DNA from 3 places in the Streptomyces sp. NPDC002104 genome. Region 2 is predicted to be linked to each of the others. Evidence: riboswitches for the same ligand, from Rfam matches in the RefSeq annotation. Region 2 holds a riboswitch; each other region holds the start of a gene.
The links. Region 2 has a riboswitch for cobalamin ahead of ACWCP2_RS22990 (energy-coupling factor ABC transporter permease). Riboswitches for the same ligand answer to the same signal wherever they lie in the genome.

Region 1 (7,179 bases), on a different contig from region 2:
CCTCCCTCTACACCGCCCTCGCCGAGGTGTACGACGTGCGCCTCGCCGAAGCGGAGGAGACCATCGAGACCTCCCTGGCCACTCCCCGGGAGGCGGGGCTGCTCGGCACCGACGTCGGCCTGCCCATGCTGATGCTTTCCCGCCATTCGCTGGACGCCGACGGCGAGCCCGTCGAGTGGGTGCGTTCCGTGTACCGCGGCGATCGTTACAAGTTCGTCGCCCGACTCCAGCGTCCCGCCGTCTGATTCGTAGTTGACTCTCGTTCCGCTATACGGACGGGGGCTTACGTCCAGCGGGCGGTCCCCCGTAGATTCCCTGCGCTCGCGCAGATGATCAACGAGGGGACGAGGATCATGACGGAACCAGGACCGGAAGCGAATCGGTCTGTACGGGACGCGGCGAGTCCGGGCACCACGCCGGACTCGCCTTCTCCATCAGGGGGCATGTCCCCCAAGGCCGTGGCCGCATGGGTGCTGGTCGGGCTCGTGGGGGCCATCGGCTGGGGCGTGCTGGCCCTCTCGCGCGGCGAGGAGATCTCGGCCGCCTGGCTGCTCGCCGCCGCGCTGGGCTCGTACGCGATCGGCTACCGCTTCTACGCGCGCTTCATCGCGAACCGCGTACTGAAGGTGGACAAGACCCGCGCCACCCCCGCCGAACGCCTTGACAACGGTGTCGACTTCCACCCGACCGACCGACGGGTGCTTTTCGGCCACCACTTCGCCGCCATCGCCGGCGCCGGACCGCTCGTGGGTCCCGTACTCGCCTCGCAGATGGGCTACCTGCCCGGCACCATCTGGATCGTCGTGGGCGTGATCTTCGCGGGCGCCGTCCAGGACATGGTCACGCTCTTCTTCTCCACCCGGCGCAACGGCCGTTCGCTCGGCCAGATGGCCCGGGACGAGATCGGCCCGGTCGGCGGCGCCGCCGCGCTGATCGGTGTCTTCGCCATCATGATCATCCTGCTGGCCGTGCTGGCCCTGGTCATCGTCAACGCCCTGGCGCACTCGCCGTGGGGCGTCTTCTCCATCGGCATGACCATCCCGATCGCCCTCTTCATGGGCTTCTACCTGCGCGTCCTGCGCCCGGGCAAGGTCACCGAGGTCTCCGTCGTCGGCGTCGCGCTCCTGCTGCTCGCCATCGTCGCGGGCGGCTGGGTCGCCGAGTCCTCGCTGGCGGACTTCTTCACCCTGGAGAAGGAGACGCTGGTCCTCTGGATGATCGCCTACGGCTTCGTGGCGTCCGTCCTGCCGGTGTGGATGCTGCTCGCCCCGCGCGACTACCTCTCCACCTTCATGAAGGTCGGAACCATCGGGCTGCTGGCCGTGGGCGTGGTCATCGCCATGCCGACGCTGAAGATGCCCGCGGTCACCGAGTTCGCCTCGCGCGGCGACGGCCCGGTCTTCGCCGGCTCGATGTTCCCGTTCGTCTTCATCACCATCGCCTGCGGAGCCCTGTCCGGCTTCCACTCCCTGGTCTCCTCGGGCACCACCCCCAAGATGATCCAGAAGGAGACCCAGGTCCGGGTCATCGGCTACGGCGCGATGCTGACCGAGTCCTTCGTCGCCATCATGGCGATCATCGCGGCCTGCATCATCGACCCCGGCCTGTACTTCGCCATCAACTCCCCCGGCGGGGTCGTCGGCGCCACCGTCGAGACGGCCTCGCAGGCCGTCACGAACTTCGGCTTCGCCATCTCCCCCGACGCCCTCGCCCAGGCCGCGAAGGACGTGGAGGAGACCAGCCTGCTGTCCCGTACCGGTGGCGCACCGACCTTCGCACTCGGAATGTCGGAGATCTTCTCGGCCGTGGTCGGCGGCTCCTCGATGAAGGCGTTCTGGTACCACTTCGCGATCATGTTCGAGGCCCTGTTCATCCTGACGACCGTGGACGCCGGTACCCGCGTGGGCCGCTTCATGCTCCAGGACACCCTCGGCAACGTGCACAAGTCCTTCAAGGACGTCAGCTGGAAGCCCGGCGTCTGGTTCGCCAGCGCGATCGTCGTCGGCGGCTGGGGCTACTTCCTGTGGGTCGGCGTCAAGGACCCGCTGGGCGGCATCAACCAGCTCTTCCCGCTGTTCGGCATCGCGAACCAGCTGCTCGCGGCGGTCGCCCTGGCCGTCTGCACCACCCTGCTGATCAAGTCGGGCCGGCTCAAGTGGGCCTGGGTGACGGGCGTTCCGCTGGCCTGGGACCTGGCCGTCACGCTCACCGCCAGCTACCAGAAGATCTTCTCGGACAACCCGAAGATCGGCTTCTTCGCCCAGCGGGACGTCTACCAGGACGGGATCGACGCGGGCAAGATCCTCAAGCCCGCCAAGACCATGGACGAGATGCACACCGTGGTCACCAACGCCACGGTGGACGGCGTGCTGTCGGTGTTCTTCGCCCTGCTGATCGTCATCGTGCTCGTGGACGCGGCCCGGACCTGCCTGGGGGCCATCCGCAAGCCCGAGTCGGTCACCCTGGCCGAGGTCCCGTGGACCGAGTCCAAGCTCGTCGCCCCGGCCGGGCTCATCCCCACCGCCGAGGAGCGGGCCGAGCTCGCGGCCGCCGGGCTCGATTCGGGCGGGGGCCTCGCGAAGGACCCCGTACGCGAGCCGGCGTGATGACCCGCCTGCGCCACGTACTGGGCCGGGCCCGGTACTTCGTACGGGAGTTCTCGGGCGAGGCCGCCTACGACCGCTACGTCGCGCACGCCCGTACGCACGACCCGGACGCGCCGGTCCCGTCCCGCCGGGCCTTCGAACGGGCCCGCACGGACGCCCGTGAGGGCGACCCGCGCGAAGGGTTCCGCTGCTGCTGAACGGGCGGGTCCCGCAGGGGCCGCCGCGTCCACCGTCCACCCGACGGAACGCGGCGGCCCCTTCCCTTTCCCTGTCGCACACTCGATGCCATGGACATCATCATCAGGACGGCGGCGGCCGCCGAATACGAAGAGCTCGGCGAGATCACCGCACGGGCCTACCTCGACGACGGACTGCTGCACTTCTCCGCGGACGACCCCTACCTGAGCAGGCTGCGCGATGTCGCCGGCCGGGCCCCCGACGGCGAAGTGCTCGTCGCGGAGTACGAGGGCACGCTGCTCGGCGGTGTGACCTTCGCCCCTCCCGGCAGCCCGCTGTGCGACATCGCGGGCCCCGGCGAGGCGGAGTTCCGGATGCTGGCCGTCTCCCCGGCGGCCCGCGGCCGCGGCGCGGGCGAGGCCCTCGTACGGGCCTGCGTGAGCCGCGCCCGGGAGCTGGAGGGCGTGGGCCACCTGGTGCTGTCGACCACGGAGAAGATGCTCGGGGCGCACCGGATCTACGACCGGCTGGGCTTCGTACGGACGCCGGAGCGGGACTGGTACCCGGTTCCGGGCCTGCCCCTGCTCACCTACCGCCTGGAGCTGTAGTCACGCACCCGGCTCGGGGAGCGACACAACATGTGGGGGCTCACGCAAGGACCGGCCCCCACATGTATGCTCATGCTCGCTGTCGTCGCAGGGGAATCCGGTGGGAATCCGGAACTGTCCCGCAACGGTATGAAATGCACCGACTCGCTCGGTGCATCCGCAAGTCCGAGGACCTGTCGACAGTGCGCCCGGCTCGACCGAACCGGGTGCAGACACGTCCGGGCCTCGCGGTTGGGCCGGTGGACGCCACGTGGCGCATGCGCACAGCCCTGCCAGGCACGCGCTCCCCACGTGCGCCCCCTCGCGCCCCGCACCAAAGGTGTTCCCGGAGCCGAGCGAGGGAGAGCTCCCCCCGTGACCATCGCGCCTTCCGCACCGCGCGCCGAGTCCGACCCGTCCGCCCACGAGGGTCCGGGGGCCGCGCTCCTGCGCACGCTCACCGAGCTGACCGCCGACCTGCCCGACACCGACCCCGGCCGGGTCGCCGCCGCCGCGCTGCGCGGCCGCAGCGCCGCCGCCGACGAGGCGGAGCTCCGTACGCTCGCCACCGAGGCGGCCGCCGGGCTGATCTCCGAGGACCCGGCGTACTCCCGCCTCGCCGCCCGCCTGCTGACGCTGGCCGTCCGCGACGAGGCCGCCGGCCAGGGTTCCGGTTCCTTCTCCGAGTCCGTCGAGGTCGGCCACCGCGAGGGCCTGATCGCCGACCGCACCGCCGACTTCGTCCGCCTGCACGCGAGCCGGCTCGACGCGCTGGTCGCGCACGCGCTCGCCGAGGGCGCCGACGACCGCTTCGGCTTCTTCGGCCTGCGCACCCTGCACAGCCGTTACCTGCTGCGCCACCCGATCACCCGCCAGGTCATCGAGACCCCGCAGTACTTCATGCTGCGGGTGGCCTGCGGCCTCGCGGAGAACGAGACGGTCCAGGCCGTCGAGGAAGTGGCCTCGCTCTACCGGCTGATGAGCCGCCTCGACTACCTGCCCTCCTCCCCCACCCTCTTCAACTCCGGCACCCGGCACCCGCAGATGTCCTCCTGCTACCTGCTGGATTCCCCGCTGGACGAGCTGGACTCGATCTACGACCGCTACCACCAGGTCGCGCGCCTGTCCAAGCACGCCGGCGGCATCGGCCTGTCGTACTCCCGCATCCGCGCCCGCGGTTCGCTGATCCGCGGCACCAACGGCCACTCCAACGGCATCGTGCCGTTCCTGAAGACGCTGGACGCCTCCGTCGCCGCCGTGAACCAGGGCGGCCGCCGCAAGGGCGCCGCCGCGGTCTACCTGGAGACCTGGCACGCGGACATCGAGGAGTTCCTGGAGCTCCGCGACAACACCGGCGAGGACCAGCGCCGCACGCACAACCTGAACCTCGCGCACTGGGTGCCGGACGAGTTCATGCGCCGCGTGAACGCCGACGCCGACTGGTCGCTGTTCTCCCCCGCCGACGTCCCCGAGCTGGTCGACCTGTGGGGCGACGCGTTCGACGCCGCGTACCGCAAGGCCGAGGAGTCGGGCCTGGCCCGCAAGACCATGCCCGCCCGCGACCTGTACGGCCGGATGATGCGCACCCTCGCGCAGACCGGCCAGGGCTGGATGACCTTCAAGGACGCCTCGAACCGCACGGCGAACCAGACCGCCGAGCCGGGCACCGTCGTCCACTCCTCGAACCTGTGCACCGAGATCATCGAGGTCACCAACGACGGCGAGACGGCCGTCTGCAACCTCGGCTCGGTCAACCTCGGCGCCTTCGTCCTCGCCGAGTCCGGGGACATCGACTGGGAGCGCCTGGACGAGACCGTCCGCACCGCGGTCACCTTCCTGGACCGCGTCGTGGACATCAACTTCTACCCGACCGAGCAGGCCGGCCGCTCCAACGCCCGCTGGCGTCCGGTGGGCCTGGGCGCGATGGGCCTCCAGGACGTCTTCTTCCAGCTGAAGCTGCCCTTCGACTCCCCCGAGGCGAAGGCCCTGTCCACGAAGCTCTCCGAGCGCATCATGCTCGCGGCGTACGAGGCCTCCTGCGACCTGGCCGAGCGCAGCGGCCCGCTCCCCGCGTGGGAGCAGACCCGCACGGCCCGCGGCGTCCTGCACCCCGATCACTACGCAGTCGAGCTGAACTGGCCGGAGCGCTGGGACGCGCTGCGCGCCCGCGTCGCGACGTCCGGGATGCGCAACTCGCTCCTCCTGGCCATCGCCCCGACGGCGACCATCGCCTCCATCGCGGGCGTGTACGAGTGCATCGAGCCGCAGGTCTCCAACCTCTTCAAGCGCGAGACGCTGAGCGGTGAGTTCCTCCAGGTCAACGGCTACCTGGTGCAGGAGCTCAAGCGGCTCGGCGTCTGGGACGCCCAGACCCGCGAGGCGCTGCGCGAGTCCTCCGGCTCGGTCCAGGGCTTCGGCTGGATCCCGGCGGAGGTGCGCGACCTGTACCGCACGGCGTGGGAGATCCCGCAGCGCGGCCTGATCGACATGGCGGCGGCGCGCACCCCGTTCCTGGACCAGTCGCAGTCGCTGAACCTGTTCCTGGAGACGCCCACCATCGGCAAGCTCAGCTCGATGTACGCGTACGCCTGGAAGCAGGGGCTGAAGACCACGTACTACCTGCGCTCGCGCCCGGCGACGAAGATCGCCCGCGCCGCGTCCGGCACCGCCGTCCCGGCCGCCGCCACCCCGCTCCCGCAGGCCGTCGACGCCGACGCGCTGGCCTGCTCCCTTGAGAACCCCGAGTCCTGCGAGGCCTGCCAGTAATGAGCTCCACCGACACCACCAAGAACCTCCTGGACCCGGGCTTCGAGCTCACGCTCCGCCCCATGCGCTACCCGGACTTCTACGAGCGCTACCGGGACGCGATCAAGAACACCTGGACCGTCGAGGAGGTCGACCTCCACTCGGACGTCGCGGACCTCGCGAAGCTGACGCCCTCCGAGCAGCACATGATCGGCCGGCTGGTCGCGTTCTTCGCGACGGGCGACTCGATCGTCTCGAACAACCTGGTCCTCACGCTCTACAAGCACATCAACTCCCCGGAGGCGCGCCTGTACCTGTCGCGCCAGCTCTTCGAGGAGGCCGTGCACGTCCAGTTCTACCTGACGCTGCTCGACACCTATCTGCCCGACCCGGACGACCGCGCGGCCGCGTTCGACGCGGTCGAGGAGATCCCGTCGATCCGCGAGAAGGCGCAGTTCTGCTTCCGCTGGATGGACTCGGTCGAGAAGATCGACCGGCTGGAGACGGCCGCCGACCGGCGCCGCTTCCTGCTGAACCTGATCTGCTTCGCGGCGTGCATCGAGGGCCTGTTCTTCTACGGCGCCTTCGCCTACGTCTACTGGTTCCGCTCGCGCGGCCTGCTGCACGGCCTGGCGACGGGTACGAACTGGGTCTTCCGCGACGAAACCATGCACATGAACTTCGCGTTCGAGGTCGTGGACACGGTCCGCAAGGAGGAGCCGGAGCTCTTCGACGACGCCCTCCAGCAGCAGGTCGTCGACATGCTGAAGGAGGCCGTGGAGGCGGAGCTGCAGTTCGGCCGCGACCTGTGCGGTGACGGCCTGCCGGGCATGAACACCGAGTCGATGCGCGAGTACTTGGAGTGCGTCGCGGACCAGCGCCTGGTCCGCCTCGGCTTCGCGCCGGTCTACGGCTCGCAGAACCCGTTCTCCTTCATGGAGCTCCAGGGCGTCCAGGAACTGACGAACTTCTTCGAGCGCCGCCCGTCGGCCTACCAGGTCGCGGTCGAGGGCACGGTCGACCTGGACGAGGACTTCTAGCCCGAGGCGATCCGCCCCTTCACC
Region 2 (7,179 bases):
ACCTTCGCGACGGGCGCCTTCTCGCGCAGCCAGGTGCATTCCTCGGGGAGCACGTCACCGCGCCGCGAGAGGGGGAAGTCGATGAGGGGCTCGGCGGTCCGGCCGGTGCCCTCAAGCTGCTCGACGCTCATCGACGGTCCCTTCGGTTGGTGCGGTGTGCGTGTTCGCGTGCGGGTTCGGGTTCGCGTCCGGGTGGTCCGGGTCGCTCCGTGGCCGGCCGGCCGCCTCCGGGCGGACCACGGCGTAGGCCTGGTTCCTCGTCGCGCGCAGTCCCCCACCGCGGGCGAAGAGGACGTCGGTCATCGGCATCTTGACGTGGTAGGCCGCCACCGAGGACGGCACGTCGAGGATGCTCGGGGTGTCGATGAAGAACGGCAGCTCGGCTGCCATGTAATCGAAACACACCTGCAACTGTGCGTCGGTGATCGATTCACCTTCCGGCAACTTGGAGCCGACAAAGTGCAGGGCCATTTCCTCGCAGCCCTTGCGAAATTCGTCGTCGGTCTCCAGGAAATGGAGCACGCGTCGGTGCAGAAGTTGGTAGACGGGGTTCGTCTGGAACTCCGACAGTGCCCTCACTCGGATTTCCGCGTGCGGAGGTCCTGATTCCTCCACACCCTTGAGAATCCTTCGCCGGACTGCCTTGATTTCCTTCGTCGCACGCTTCTCCGCGTGTTCCCGGGTGTAGCCGAAGGCGGCGAACATCCTGTCCACGTGGAGGTCTGCGTAGACGAAGTCGACCTGCGCGAAGCGGGTCGTGGCCCATCGGGCGAGGTCGGATATGCGCTCGGAGCTGAAGTAGCTGTTTCCAGGACTCACTCCGATGAGCACATGGTCGCCGTCTTCCCAGATGTGGTGGCACGTGCGGGTGAAGGGCAGAACTTCGAATGATGCGTCAGCTGTGATCGTCACCTGTGTGATCGCCCTTGTTGCCGCTTGTCCCTGGGAGCCCTGCGCTCCCGGTGTGGCGGCAATGTCGCTACGTTATGCCGTGGTCCCGGAGCGTGACAAGTGGGGGCTTGAATTGTTGGCTGGAATTATCACTTCCGCACTACGGAAGAGTAATTGAATTTCTATCTGCCGCTCGAACGGGACCCGGGGCGTGAGGGGGGCGGGCGTGCCGCTACCCTGAGCCGGTCAACAAGCACCAAGAAGGGGTGGACCCAGTGGCGGACATCGAGAGCGCACGGACGACGTTCGGCAAGTTCGACGTGAACGGTGACGGCTTCGTGACGGCCGACGAGTTCCGTTCGGCGATGGCGGCGATGGGCGACCCGTTCGTCACCGGCCCGGTCGCGGAGGCCGTGATCGCCGCCAAGGACGCGAACGACGACGGCCTGCTGAGCTTCGACGAGTTCTGGGCCTCCCTGAACAAGTAAGCCCCCGCGACGCCCCCGGCCCCCGCCGGGCCGGGGCGCGCGTCAGGTCTGCCGCTGTCCGCCGGCCACGTCCCGGGGGACCCCGCCGGCCATGCCTTCCACCTCGGCGAGGGCCTCCTCCAGCCAGCGCAGCCAGAACGTCTCCAGCCCGGTTCCCGCGTGCAGCACGACACGCCGCAGCCGGTCCTCGCCGGAGTCCCGGCCCACCGGGAAGTCCCTCTCCTCGATGCCCTCGTACACGGCCAGCTGGGCCCGGTGCAGCTCCAGATGCCGCCGCAGCTCGGCCGCCAGCCCCTGCGGCCCCACGACCGCGGCCGCCCGGATCCGCAGCAGCAGCGGATCGCGCACCGGCTTGGGATCCTGACGCTCCCCGACCCACCGCGCCAGCTCCCCGCTCCCGGCGGGCAGCACCTCGTACTCCTTCTTCTGCCCGCGTACGGGCCCCTCGCTGGGCAGCGCCCGGATCAGCCCGCCCTCCTCCAGCCGGCCGAGCTCCCGGTAGATCTGCTGGTGCGTCGCGGACCAGAAGTACCCGATCGACCTGTCGAACCGCCGGGTCAGCTCCAGCCCCGACGAGGGCTTCTCGAGCAGGGCGGTGAGGATGGCGTGCGGCAGCGACATGCGGCCATCCTAGATTTGCCCCCAGGCGGCCAGGGCCTGCGGATCGCGGGGGCCCGGGGCGTCCGCCGCCAGCAGGCCGTGGGCCCGCAGCAGCGCGGCCACCGCCGGGGACCAGGCCGGGCGCAGGCCCGCCGAGGTGAGCAGGGCCGGGTCCGAGAGGAGGGGCTCGGCCGGGCCGAAGCGGATGCCCTGCGGGGTCAGGACCGCCGCGTCGTCGGCCCAGCGGACCGCCAGGTCCACGTCGTGGGTGGCCATGACCACCGTGGTGCCGGACGACCGCAGGCCCGCCAGGACGTCGAGGAGGCGCTCCTGGCCGTCCGGGTCCAGGCCGGCCGTCGGCTCGTCCAGGATCAGCACCCGCGGCGCCATCGCCACCGCCCCCGCGATCGCCGCGCGCTTGCGCTGGCCGTAGGAGAGCAGGTGGGTGGGGCGGTCCCGGAGCGGGGTGATGTCCAGGGCGGCGAGGGCCGCGTCCACGCGGGCGCGGACCTCCGGGGCGGGGAGCCCCAGGTTCATCGGGCCGAAGGACACGTCCTGCTCGACCGAGGCCGCGAACAGCTGGTCGTCGGGATCCTGCACCACGAGCTGCACGGACGTGCGCAGCCGGGTCAGCCCGGCCCGGTCGTACGAGACCCGCGTGCCGTCCAGCCGCAGCGATCCCGCGCCGGGCCGCAGGCCGCCGCTCAGCAGCCGCATCAGGGTGGTCTTGCCGCTGCCGTTGCGGCCCAGCAGGGCCAGCGCCCGGCCCGGCGCGATGGCGAAGTCGACGCCGGTCAGGACGGCGGGGCCGTCCTCGTAGGCGTAGCCGGCGCCGGTCAGTTCCACCAGGGGGGTCGTCACCGGGTTCACGAGGAGAGCCCCTTCAGGGTGAGGGTCAGGGTGATCAGGGCCGCCAGCAGGCCGGCGGTGGCCGTCAGGAAGCGCCACGACAGGGCCGCCTCCGGGACGAGGACCCGCAGCGCGCCGTCGTAGCCGCGCCCGGCCAGCCCCGACTGGAGCTTGGCCGCGCGGTCGAAGGCCCGTACGAAGGAGGTGGCGGCGAGCCCCGCGAGGGAGCGCCACACCGCGGCCCGGCCGGTGTGCCCGAGGCGGGCCGCCTGGGCCCGGCGGACCTGGGCCATGGAGTCGAGCAGCAGGAAGCCGATCCGGTACATGACCAGCGCCACGTCCACCACCGGGGCCGGCACCCCGGCCCGCACCAGCCGGGGCAGTACGTCGGAGACCGGGGTGGTGAAGGCGAACAGCAGCAGTCCGAGCGAGGCCGCCGAGGTGCGCAGCAGCAGTTCGGCGGCGGCCCGGGGGCCGTCGGGGGCCAGGGAGACCGGCCCCGACGGGCCGCCGACCGCGAACAGCAGCGGCACCGCCCCGGTGAAGCAGAAGCCGAGCGGGATCCGGAAGGCCCGCCAGAGCTGCCGGCCGGCCACCCCGGCCGGCCCGAGCAGCACGGCGAGGGTGGCGGCGGCCACCAGCGGCCCGCCCGGCCAGGGCGGCAGGCACACGGCGGTGACCGTCAGCCCGATCCCGAGCACGGCCTTCTCCAGCGGGTGCCGGCCCCGCCAGCGACTGCTGTGCGCGGCCACGTCGATCGGCAGCACCGCCTACGCCTCCGGGGCGGTGGTGGGGGAGGCGGCGGCAGCGGCGGCGGCCGCTCCCTGGCGGCGGCCCTTGCGGACGCCGAAGTAGTACGCGAGCACGCCCGCGCCCAGTGCCGCCTGCAGGGCGAACAGCGCGGACTCGATCTCGCCGGAGGGGGGCTCGTAGAGGGGGGAGAACCAGGGCTCGTAGTCCGGCTTCAGCTCGGTGATCGCCGTCTCGGCCTGCGCGTCGGCGCCGGCGAAGGGCTCCTCCTTGTGGTCGCCCATCCCCAGGGCGACCGGGAGCACGGCCAGCGCCGCCACCAGGAGCAGCAGCAGAGCGTTGATCTTGGCGTTCCTGGACATCTTCGTGTTCTTCGGCATCCCGCTCATCAGGCCGCCGCCCTCTCTTCGGTACGGGTGCCGGTCAGCTTCGCGACGCCGAGGCGGACCAGGTCCGACTTGCTCGACGCCATCAGCAGCCGCATCACCAGGACGGTCAGCAGCCCCTCGCTCACGGCCAGCGGGATCTGCGTGACCGCGAAGATCCCCCCGAACTTCGCGAGCGAGCCGATGAACCCGGAGGCCGGGTCGGGGAAGGCCAGCGCGAGCTGCACGCTGGTGACGCAGTAGGTGACCAGGTCGGCGAAGAAGGCGCCGAAGAACACGGTCACCATCAGCGGGGCTCCGGCCTTCCGCAGCAGCCGGTAGACGGCGTAGCCCGCCCACGGGCCGGCGATGGCCATCGAGAAGACGTTGGCGCCGAGGGTGGTGAGCCCGCCGTGCGCCAGCAGCAGGGCCTGGAACAGCAGGGTGATCGTGCCCAGCACCGCCATGATCGGCGGCCGGAACAGGATCGCCCCGAGTCCGGTGCCCGTGGGGTGCGAGCAACTGCCGGTCACCGAAGGGATCTTCAGGGCGGACAGGACGAAGGTGAAGGCCCCGGACGCGCCGAGCAGCAGCGTGCTCTCCGGGTTGGCCTTCACCTCGCGGGTGAGCGCGCGGACGCCGTGGACGACGAAGGGAGCGGACGCGGCGCCCCAGGCGACCGCGTGCAAAGGGGGCAGGAACCCCTCGGCTATATGCATGAGTAGGGAGACCTCTCCAGCACCTCGTGGATGGACAACGCGCCCCGGCCGGTCTCCTGGCTCACGGGTTGACGTCCATGCCCCGCCTTCCCGGGCAGCGCGGAACCTCCCGCGCAGCCCAGTGGCTTTCCCGCAGGAGTGGAGCCGGACTTCCCGATCACAGTGGCGAGGGCCGCACCGGTTTCCCACCGGTTTCCCGAACACCAAGGCCCGCTGACCCTAGTCGGCCGCACGGACCGGTAACAACCCGCCCCAATCGCGCCGGCCGCCTTCCGGATTCCGCTTGGCCGTGACGCTCCGTAGCCGGTCGCCCGGTGTGACGCCCAAGGGCGCGGACCCGAGGGGGAGTTCCGCGGGCCCGCCGCCGCGGGTGGCCGGGCGATCCGCGGCTCCGCGCCGTTCCGTACGGGGGCCGCGCGCCCGGACGGGTGCGGTCCGCTGGCGGCCCCGCCCCGTGGCGCCGACGCTGGTGCGGTGACCGCCGAATCCGATGCCGCGCCCGCCTTCGACTACTCCGACCTCACCGCCGTGTACGTCAACTGCACGCTCAAGCGATCGCCCGAGCCCAGCAACACCGAGGGCCTGATCGACAAGAGCCGCGCGGTGATGGAGGCGGCCGGGGCGCGGACCTCGCTCATCCGGGCCGTCGACCACGACATCGCCACCGGTGTCTGGCCCGACATGACCGACCACGGCTGGGACAGCGATCAGTGGCCGGTGCTCTACAGCCAGATCATGGACGCCGACATCCTCGTGCTGTGCGGCCCGATCTGGCTCGGGGACAACAGCTCGGTGATGAAGCAGGTCATCGAGCGGCTCTACGCCTGCTCCTCGATCCTGAACGACCAGGGCCAGTACGCCTACTACGGGCGCGTGGGCGGGGCGCTGATCACGGGCAATGAGGACGGGGTCAAGCACTGCGCCATGAACGTCCTCTACAGCCTCCAGCACCTCGGCTACGCGATCCCCCCGCAGGCCGACGCCGGCTGGATCGGCGAGGCCGGGCCCGGGCCCTCGTACCTGGACCCCGGATCGGGCGGTCCCGAGAACGATTTCACCAACCGGAACACGGCCTTCATGAGCTGGAACCTCATGCACCTGGCGGCCCTGCTCAAGCGGTCCGGCGGGATGCCGGCGCACGGCAACCAGCGCTCCCTGTGGGACGCGGGCTGCCGCTTCGACTTCCCGAACCCCGAGCACCGGTAGCCGGGCCCCGTCTCCCGCCGGCGGGTGTGCGCTCAGCAGACGTTCGGGTGCGCGACGTCCAGGACGAAGCGCTCCGGGGCGTGCAGCGTGAACGAGCTGTAGGCGGGCTTGGTGTCGAAGGCGGCGCCGAGGGTGACGTACCCCTCGTAGTCGCCGGTCAGGGCGAGGCCCTTCAGCTTGGGCAGGCCGATCGTGACGAGCTTGGGCCCGCGGTAGACGTTGCGGCCCGCGTCGTCGTGTCCGGCGGCGGGGTGCAGGCGGATCTCCAGGAAGTACGTCCCGGCCAGCGGGACGGGCTTGCCGGACCCGTCGTAGACCAGCTTCGGGACGGGGGTGACGGTGACCCCGGGGACGGACCCCTGGAGGTCGACGACCACCCGGTCGTACGTGCAGTGGCCGCCGTAGCGGGCATTGACGACGAGCGGAGTCTGGGTGGCCTTGGTGGTGGAGGCGGCCGTGGTGGCCGCGGCGGAGGCCGGTGCGGCGAAGGCCAGGGCGGCGGCGAGCAGTGCGCCCGCCCCCACTGCGACGGCCTGCCGGCGGCGTGGACGGTTCATGGCGTCCCCTCGATTCCGAGAGACGGGGAACGGTGTCATCCGTGAGGACGCGTCCGCCACGGCGGCGGTTGCACCGGGTTCACCGGGTTCACCGGGTTCGCCGGATTCAGCTGGGAAGGAGGGCGCTCAGCTCGGCGTCGAGGTCGTAGTGCCGGTGTTCCTGGCCGCGCGGCACCAGCTCGGTCATCCGGCGGCACAGCGCCTGTACGTCCTTGGCCCGGGCGGACACCACGCAGGACTGCGTGCCGTTGCTGAAGGCCAGGAACACCCGCGGCTCGGTGCCCTTCCAGCGCGGCCACACCTGGATGTCGCCCTCGCCGGTGGCGCAGACCTGGCCGTCGAGCAGCAGCTCCCGGGAGAAGACCCAGTGGGCGAGGTGCATCCCGGCGCCCTCGAAGTCGAGGGAGATCTCGTAGGGCCGATCGGTGCGGTACACGAAGACGCCCCGCACCGGGACGGGCGCGGGCGCGGCCTCCAGGCGGAGTGCGAGGACGCGGTGTTCGGTGCCGGCCATGCGGGCGCCTCTCTCTCGGGGTGGGTCCCGCCGGCGCACGCGCGCGACATGCCCACTCGGGCAAGCTAGCCCACCCCCGGGCCGCCTTTCCGAGGCCGAAGGTCCCCTTCGCCCGGGCCGCTCGGCCCCTCTTCGCCCGACGCGCCGAGCCCCGCCCTCCGGGGGGAGGGCGGGGCTCGGTGGAAGGGCGTGCGCGGCCGGGGCGGGGCCCCGGCCGGAACTACGGGAGCGGGTTGTAGA
Region 3 (7,179 bases), on a different contig from region 2:
GACCAGTACGGCGGGGTCGGTGGCGGCGTCCTCGTGCCCGGTGGTGTCGCCGTACAGCCGGGTCCCGGGCAGCCGGCCGAGGACGGCGACGTCGCGCCGGCCGGCGGCGCCGATGAACAGGGCGAGGGAGAGGGCGACGGCGAGCAGCAGTCCGGGCAGCAGGTCGAAGAGGAGCACGCCGAACAGCGAGGTGAGCGCGACCCACAGGCTGCGCCGGTCCAGGCGGAGGTAGCGGCGCAGCTCGTCGACCCGCAGGAAGCCGCGTACGGCGAAGATGACGATGGCGCCGAGGACCGGCTCGGGCAGGTCCGTGAACAGCGGGGTGAGGAAGGCGCCGGTCAGCAGGATCAGCCCGGCCGCGATCAGGGAGACCATCGGGGTCCGGCCGCCCGCTCCGGCCGCGGCCGCGCTGCGCGAGGCGCTGCCGGAGACGACGAACCCGCGGAACAGCCCGACGGCGATGTTGCTGAGGCCGATGGCCGCCATCTCCCGGTTGGCGTCCACCTCCTGGCCGTGTTCCCGGGCGAAGCGGCTGGCGATGCTGAAGGCCTCGGCGAAGACCACGAGGGCCACGCCCAGGGCGCCCCCGGACAGGGCGATCCAGTCGGCGGCCGGGATCCCCGGCAGGTGGGGGACCGGCACGGCCGGGGGGATGTGCCCGACGGTGTCGACGCCGTGGTCTTCGAGGTCGAGGGCGGCCGACAGCAGGAGGGCCGCCACCAGGACGATCAGGGAGGCGGGCAGGCGGGGCGCGAGGCGTTCCAGCACGAACAGCAGGGCCAGCGCGCCCGCCCCGACGGCCAGAGTGGCCAGGGACCAGTGCGGGGCCCCCGACAGGACGGTCCACAGCCGCTCGAAGAAGGTGCCGTCACCGCCCGGCACCCCGACGAGCTTCGCGGCCTGCCGGACGACGATCGTCAGGGCCATGCCGAACAGGAAGCCCACCAGGGCCGGTTCGGCGAGGAAGCTGGTGAGGAACCCGAGCCGGGCCAGCCCCGCCGCCAGCAGCACCGCGCCGACGATCACCGCGAGGGCGGCCGACAGCCCGACGGCGTCCTGCGGGGCGGGACCGACCGCCGAGACGGTGGCGGCCGAGAGGACCGCGGCGGCCGAGGTGGCCCCGATGAGCAGGAAGTTGGAGCGGCCCAGCAGCGCGTACACGAGGAGGGCGACCGGGGCCGCGTAGAAGGCGTTCTGCGGCGGGACCCCGGCGATCTGCGCGTAGGCGACGCACTCGGGCACGATCAGCGCCCACGCGGTGAGGGCGCCCAGCGTGTCGCCCCGCAGCCATCTGCCGCGGTAGCGGCGCAGCCAGGGGGCGAAGGAGCCCGCCCCGTCCTTGTCGTGCGGTCCTGCTGTCCGCGGAACGCTCACCGCTCGGGCCCCTTCCTCAGATCCTCGGGTCGGTGGACATCCCGCAACGGGGCGGGGTCACCGCCGCGGCCCGGGACCGGGGAGGAGTCCCCGGTCCCGGGCCACGGCGTCACGGCGTCACGGCGTCGTCAGGGCCCCCGGCGGCGCCAGCTCAGGCGGCGAAGACCTCGCGGAGCTGCTGCTCCTGCGTGCCGGAGAGGTTGGAGCGGATCAGCTGGGCCTGCCCGCCGGGGAAGGCGCCGCGGACCCGCTCGACCACGGCGTCGGAGGAGAGCAGGAACAGCGCCGAGGTCCCGGGCTTCACTTCGGACTTCACCGTGTCGATGAACTGGTCGTCGATGCCGACGTCGGAGAGCGATCCGCCGATGGCCCCGGCCGCGGCGCCCACGGCGGCGCCGAGCAGCGGCACGAAGAACAGGAGCCCGAAGAGCATTCCCCAGAAGGTGCCGGAGAGCGCGCCCGCTCCCGTGAGGCTGTTCAGCTGCTGGGTCTTCGGCTTCTCGGCCCCGTCGCGCCAGGTGACGACCGCCGCGTCGTGCACCTGTATCAGCTGTTCCTTCTGCAGGGCGAGCAGGGCGGACTCCGCCTGCTGCGCTCCCTCGGGTGTGGGGAACTTCCAGACGGTGAGAGTGGTGGATGCCACGTAACGCTCCAGTTCATGGACGGTGTTACCGGCGTCCAGTACAACCCAGAATCCGACAATTCACCATAATTAGAATTAAGCTAACTTTCTGTTATCTGTCGGGCCGTCAGTGTGATTCGCCCGTTCGGCGGTGCCCGGCCCGCCGGTCTCGCGCCCATCCGTGTCCCACGTCACCGTCCGGCATGCGGGAAGTCGTGTTCATTCCCCGGGCGGTCGGCCTAGTGTGGGCCCCGCAGCTGGTTCGCCCCCGTCCGCCAGGCGGGAGGCGTCGTAAGAGGGAACCCGGTGGGAATCCGGGACTGCCCCGCAGCGGTGAGTGGGAACGACCGCCGTCATACGCACTGGGACCGGAACCGGTCCTGGGAAGCGACGGCCAGTAGGTGGGGGCCCTTGTGGTCCGCGCGCCCGCGAGTCCGAAGACCTGCCCGTTGCCCGTGCGCGATCGACCGCGCACGGTTTCCCGGTGACCTCGTGGGCGGGTCGGCGTGCACCTCGGACGGACCCCTCCGTCGCGTACCCCGTCGTACGCGACCTCGCGGCCCGCCCGCTGCCGCACCCTTCGCGTCCGCGACCCGTCACCGGGTTCATGGAGACACGCTCGCGAAGGAGAGTTCCGTGACCACCGAGTCCGCAGCCGCGCCCGTAGGGGCCACCGTGTACGGCTACCCCCGCCAGGGACCCAACCGGGAACTGAAGAAGGCGACCGAGGGCTACTGGAAGGGCCGCGTCAGCGCCGAAGCCCTCCGCGAGACCGCCCGCGACCTGCGCCGGGCCAACTGGGCCCAGCTCGCCGAGGCCGGCATCACCGAGGTTCCGACCGGTGACTTCTCGTACTACGACCACGTCCTGGACACCACGGTCATGGTCGGCGCGATCCCCGGCCGCCACCGGTCCGCCGTCGAAGCGGACGCCCTGGACGGCTACTTCGCGATGGCCCGCGGGACGCAGGACGTGACCCCGCTGGAGATGACCAAGTGGTTCGACACCAACTACCACTACCTGGTCCCCGAACTCGGACCCGACACCGTCTTCACCGCCGAACCGGCCAAGCAGGTCGCGGAGCTGAAGGAGGCCCTGGCCCTCGGGCACACCGCCCGCCCGGTCCTCGTCGGCCCGGTGACCTACCTCCTCCTCGCCAAGCCCGCGCCCGGCGTGGCGGCCGGCTTCGATCCGCTCGCCCTCCTCGACCGGCTGCTGCCCGTCTACGCCCAGGTCCTCGCCGCCCTGCGCGCCGCGGGAGCCTCGTGGGTCCAGCTCGACGAGCCCGCCCTGGTCCAGGACCGCACCCCGGCCGAACTGAACGCGGCCGCCCGCGCCTACCGCGAGCTCGGCGCGCTCACCGAGCGCCCCAAGCTGCTCGTCGCCTCCTACTTCGACCGGCTCGGCGACGCCCTGCCCGTCCTGGCGAAGGCGCCCGTGGAGGGCCTCGCCCTCGACTTCACCGGCCGGGCCGCCGCCAACCTCGACGACCTCGCCGCGGCCGGCGGCATCCCCGGCAAGCGGCTCGTCGCGGGCGTGGTGGGCGGCCGCAACATCTGGATCAACGATCACCGGAAGTCGCTGACCACCCTCGGCACCTTGCTCGGCCTCGCCGACCGGGTGGACGTGGCCGCCTCCTGCTCCCTGCTGCACGTCCCGCTCGACGCCGACGCCGAGCGGGACATCGATCCGCAGATCCGCCGCTGGCTCGCCTTCGCCCGCCAGAAGACCGCCGAGATCACCACGCTGGCCCGGGGTCTCGCCGCGGGCACCGACGCCATCGCGGCCGAACTCGCCGCGAACCGGGCCGACCTGGCCTCCCGCGCCGCCTCCCGGATCACCCACGACCCGGCGGTCCGCGCCCGTACCGCGGCGATCACCGACGCCGACGGCCACCGCGCCCAGCCCTACGCCGAACGGGCCGCCGCCCAGCGCACCCACCTGGGCCTGCCGCTGCTCCCCACCACCACCATCGGTTCCTTCCCGCAGACCACGGAACTGCGCACCGCCCGCGCCGACCTGCGCGCCGGACGCATCACCGAGGCGGCCTACGAGGACCGCATCCGGGCCGAGATCCGCGAGGTCGTCTCCTTCCAGGAGAAGACGGGCCTCGACGTGCTGGTACACGGAGAGCCCGAACGGGCCGACATGGTGCAGTACTTCGCCGAGCGGCTGACCGGCTACCTCGCGACCCAGCACGGCTGGGTCCAGTCGTACGGCACCCGCTACGTCCGCCCGCCGGTCCTCGCCGGGGACGTCTCCCGCCCCGATCCGATGACCGTCCGCTGGACCGCGTACGCCCAGGAGCAGACGGCCAAGCCGGTCAAGGGCATGCTCACCGGGCCCGTGACCATGCTCGCCTGGTCCTTCGTACGCGACGACCAGCCCCTCGACGAGACCGCGCGCCAGGTCGGACTCGCCCTGCGCGACGAGGTGAAGGACCTCGAAGCGGCCGGCACGTCCGTCATCCAGGTCGACGAGCCGGCCCTGCGCGAAACCCTGCCGCTGCGCGCCGCCGACCACGCCGGCTACCTGGCATGGGCCACCGAATCCTTCCGCCTCACCACCAGCGGCGTCCGACCGGACACCCAGATCCACACGCACATGTGCTACGCGGAGTTCGGGGACATCGTCGGGGCCATCGAGGACCTCGACGCCGACGTCATCAGCCTGGAGGCGGCCCGCTCGCACATGCAGGTCGCCGACGAGCTCGCCGGCGCGGGCTACCCCCGCGAGGTCGGCCCCGGAGTCTGGGACATCCACTCCCCGCGCATCCCCTCGGCCGGGGAAGCGGCGGCCCTGCTGCGCAAGGGACTTGGGGCGATCCCCGCCGAACGGCTCTGGGTCAACCCCGACTGCGGTCTGAAGACCCGGGGCTGGTCCGAGACGCGGGCCTCACTGGAGCACCTCGTCGAGGCGGCCCACCGGGTGCGCTCGGAGATCCCGCCGGGCGCCTGACCGCGCGGAAGGACGGCCGGCACACGGGGCATCCGTGTGCCGGCCGCCGGTACGCCTGTACGCCGGTGGCGTGGGCGCGGTGGGCCGGTGCGCCGGCCGGGGCCCTTCCCGGGGTCAGTGCACGGACGCGGTGGACGCGGGCTCCTTCTCCGGAATGTCGTCCTGACCGGCGCGGCCGATGTGGTTGAAGGCGAGGTTGAGCAGTACCGCGGCGACGCAGCCGGTGCTGATGCCAGAGTCGAGGATGATGCGCATGCTCTCCGGGAAGCCGTGGTAGAAGCCGTCGCTGGCCATGGGGATGACGCCGACTCCGAGGCTGATGGCCACGATGAGGACGTTGTCGCCGCGTTCGAGCCCGGCCTGGGCGAGGGTCTGGATGCCGCTGGCGGCCACGGTGCCGAACAGGGCGAGGCCGACGCCGCCGAGGACGGGCTGCGGCACCAGGGAGACGACCGACGCGAGGAACGGGCACAGGCCCAGGAGGATGAGGATGCCGCCGCTCGCGGCCACGACGTAGCGGCTGCGGACCTTGGTGATGGCGACCAGACCGACGTTCTGCGCGAAGGCGCTGGCGGCGAAGCCGTTGAAGAGCGGGCTCAGCGCGGTGCCCAGGCCGTCCGCGCGCAGCGCCGCGGCGAGGGTCTTCTCGTCCGCCGGCTTGTCGACGATCTGGCCGAGGGCGATGACGTCGGCGGTGCTCTCGGTCATGGAGACGATCATCACGATCATCATGGAGACGATCGCGGCGACGGCGAACTGCGGTGCCCCGAAGTGGAAGGGCGTGGGGAAGCCGATCACGTCCGCGTCGGCCACGGCGCTGAAGTCCGCGAGGCCCAGGGGCAGCGCGATCAGGGTGCCGGCGAGGAGGCCGAGCAGGATGGAGATCTGCTTGAGGAACCCGCGCAGCACCCGGCGCAGCACCACGGTGATCAGCAGGGTCACCGCGGCGAGGCCGATGTACTTGACGTCCCCGTAGTCCGCGGCCTTCGGATTCCCGCCCTGGGCCCAGTTGAAGGCGACGGGCAGCAGGGACAGGCCGATCAGCGTGATCACGGTGCCGGTGACCACGGGCGGGAAGAACCGGATGAGCTTGCAGAACCAGGGGGCGAGCAGGAAGCCGAACACACCGGCCACGATCACGGCCCCGTAGATCACGGGCAGTGCGTCGTCGGGGCCCTCCGCCTTGGCGATGGCGAGCATCGGCGCCACACCGGCGAAGGAGACGCCGTTGACGAATGGCAGGCGGGCGCCGATGTTCCAGAAGCCGAGCGTCTGCAGCAGGGTGGCGATGCCCGCGGCGAAGAGGCTGGCGCTCATCAGGAACGCGATCTCGCCCTGACTCAGCCCCACGCCGATGCCGACGACCAGGGGCGGGGCGACGACACCGGCGTACATGGCCGCCACGTGCTGGAGGCCGGCGCCGAGGAGCTTCCCGAAGGGCAGGGTCTGGTCGACGGGATGCTTCGCGGCGGGGGGCGTGTCGGACGGCGTGCTCGGGTCCGGGGCGGGTGCCGGGGCGGGGCCGGGTGCGGCGGTGGGTGACATGGAAGGTACCTCCAGGACTGCTGTGGCACGGCGGTCGCCGGGGCGGGGCGCGCTGAGGCGCGGCCGGTGCCTCGGGGGGCCGTGTGGACTGGTGCGACGACGCAGTCGAGCGGGCGGCAGAAGGGCCCGGGGGCATGGAGATGCCCGGAGTGACGGGGAACGGGGGAGCTGACCGAGTTGCCCGAGCCGGGGTGCCGTGGGGTGAGCGAGCCCCGACGGCCCTGCCAGAAGACTGCTTGAACGGATCGTCCACGATGCGGAAAGCAGTTTCCGTATGGCTGGGTGGCTCTAGTGCCTCACGCGGAGGGGGCCGTGTCAAGACCCGGGATCCGGGAGGTGGGTGGGGTGCGGGCGGGGTGCGGGCGGGATCCGGGTGGTGTCCGGGTGGTGTCCGGGTGGGGCGGGGTCAGGCTCCCCGCGGCCGCAGCTGCCGCCACAGGTGTTCGTCGATCCGGTCGAGGAAGGCCAGGGCCTCCCGTTCGACGGTTTCGGCCGCGGAGCCGGTCCGGCCGTGGTTGTCGATCCGCTGGTACTCCAGGTGGAGCTGCTCCAGGGCCTGGTGGATCTCCGCCGGTTCCACGGGCACGATCTTCCCGACGGGGCGTACGTAGTTCGGCCACCACCCGGTGACCGCCTCGCGCAGCAGCACGCGCAGCTGTCCCGTCCGCCCGCACGCCCCG

Region 1: it holds a riboswitch for cobalamin, as region 2 does, so the genes downstream of both, ACWCP2_RS21945 (ribonucleoside-diphosphate reductase subunit alpha) here and ACWCP2_RS22990 (energy-coupling factor ABC transporter permease) in region 2, are expected to answer to the same signal.
Region 3: it holds a riboswitch for cobalamin, as region 2 does, so the genes downstream of both, metE (5-methyltetrahydropteroyltriglutamate--homocysteine S-methyltransferase) here and ACWCP2_RS22990 (energy-coupling factor ABC transporter permease) in region 2, are expected to answer to the same signal.

Annotation. Positions count from the first base shown of each region.
Region 1 covers NZ_JBSFDF010000026.1:17,468-24,646, reverse strand. Annotated here, with positions in the region: gene ACWCP2_RS21965 (GntR family transcriptional regulator) at 1-245, shown strand, start outside; gene ACWCP2_RS21960 (carbon starvation CstA family protein) at 444-2,606, shown strand; gene ACWCP2_RS21955 (YbdD/YjiX family protein) at 2,606-2,803, shown strand; gene ACWCP2_RS21950 (GNAT family N-acetyltransferase) at 2,894-3,391, shown strand; cobalamin riboswitch at 3,458-3,586, shown strand; gene ACWCP2_RS21945 (ribonucleoside-diphosphate reductase subunit alpha) at 3,746-6,136, shown strand; gene ACWCP2_RS21940 (ribonucleotide-diphosphate reductase subunit beta) at 6,136-7,155, shown strand.
Region 2 covers NZ_JBSFDF010000028.1:24,595-31,773, forward strand. Annotated here, with positions in the region: gene ACWCP2_RS22955 (cytochrome P450) at 1-131, opposite strand, end outside; gene ACWCP2_RS22960 (tRNA-dependent cyclodipeptide synthase) at 112-912, opposite strand; gene ACWCP2_RS22965 (EF-hand domain-containing protein) at 1,167-1,379, shown strand; gene ACWCP2_RS22970 (PadR family transcriptional regulator) at 1,422-2,000, opposite strand; gene ACWCP2_RS22975 (energy-coupling factor ABC transporter ATP-binding protein) at 2,010-2,840, opposite strand; gene cbiQ (cobalt ECF transporter T component CbiQ) at 2,846-3,595, opposite strand; gene ACWCP2_RS22985 (energy-coupling factor ABC transporter substrate-binding protein) at 3,599-3,958, opposite strand; gene ACWCP2_RS22990 (energy-coupling factor ABC transporter permease) at 3,967-4,662, opposite strand; cobalamin riboswitch at 4,692-4,885, opposite strand; gene ACWCP2_RS22995 (flavodoxin family protein) at 5,137-5,868, shown strand; gene ACWCP2_RS23000 (AMIN-like domain-containing (lipo)protein) at 5,901-6,425, opposite strand; gene ACWCP2_RS23005 (SsgA family sporulation/cell division regulator) at 6,532-6,939, opposite strand; gene ACWCP2_RS23010 (hypothetical protein) at 7,160-7,179, opposite strand, start outside.
Region 3 covers NZ_JBSFDF010000001.1:150,593-157,771, forward strand. Annotated here, with positions in the region: gene ACWCP2_RS00685 (SulP family inorganic anion transporter) at 1-1,374, opposite strand, end outside; gene ACWCP2_RS00690 (DUF1269 domain-containing protein) at 1,526-2,017, opposite strand; cobalamin riboswitch at 2,238-2,460, shown strand; gene metE (5-methyltetrahydropteroyltriglutamate--homocysteine S-methyltransferase) at 2,633-4,954, shown strand; gene ACWCP2_RS00700 (nucleobase:cation symporter-2 family protein) at 5,069-6,499, opposite strand; gene ACWCP2_RS00705 (helix-turn-helix domain-containing protein) at 6,906-7,179, opposite strand, start outside.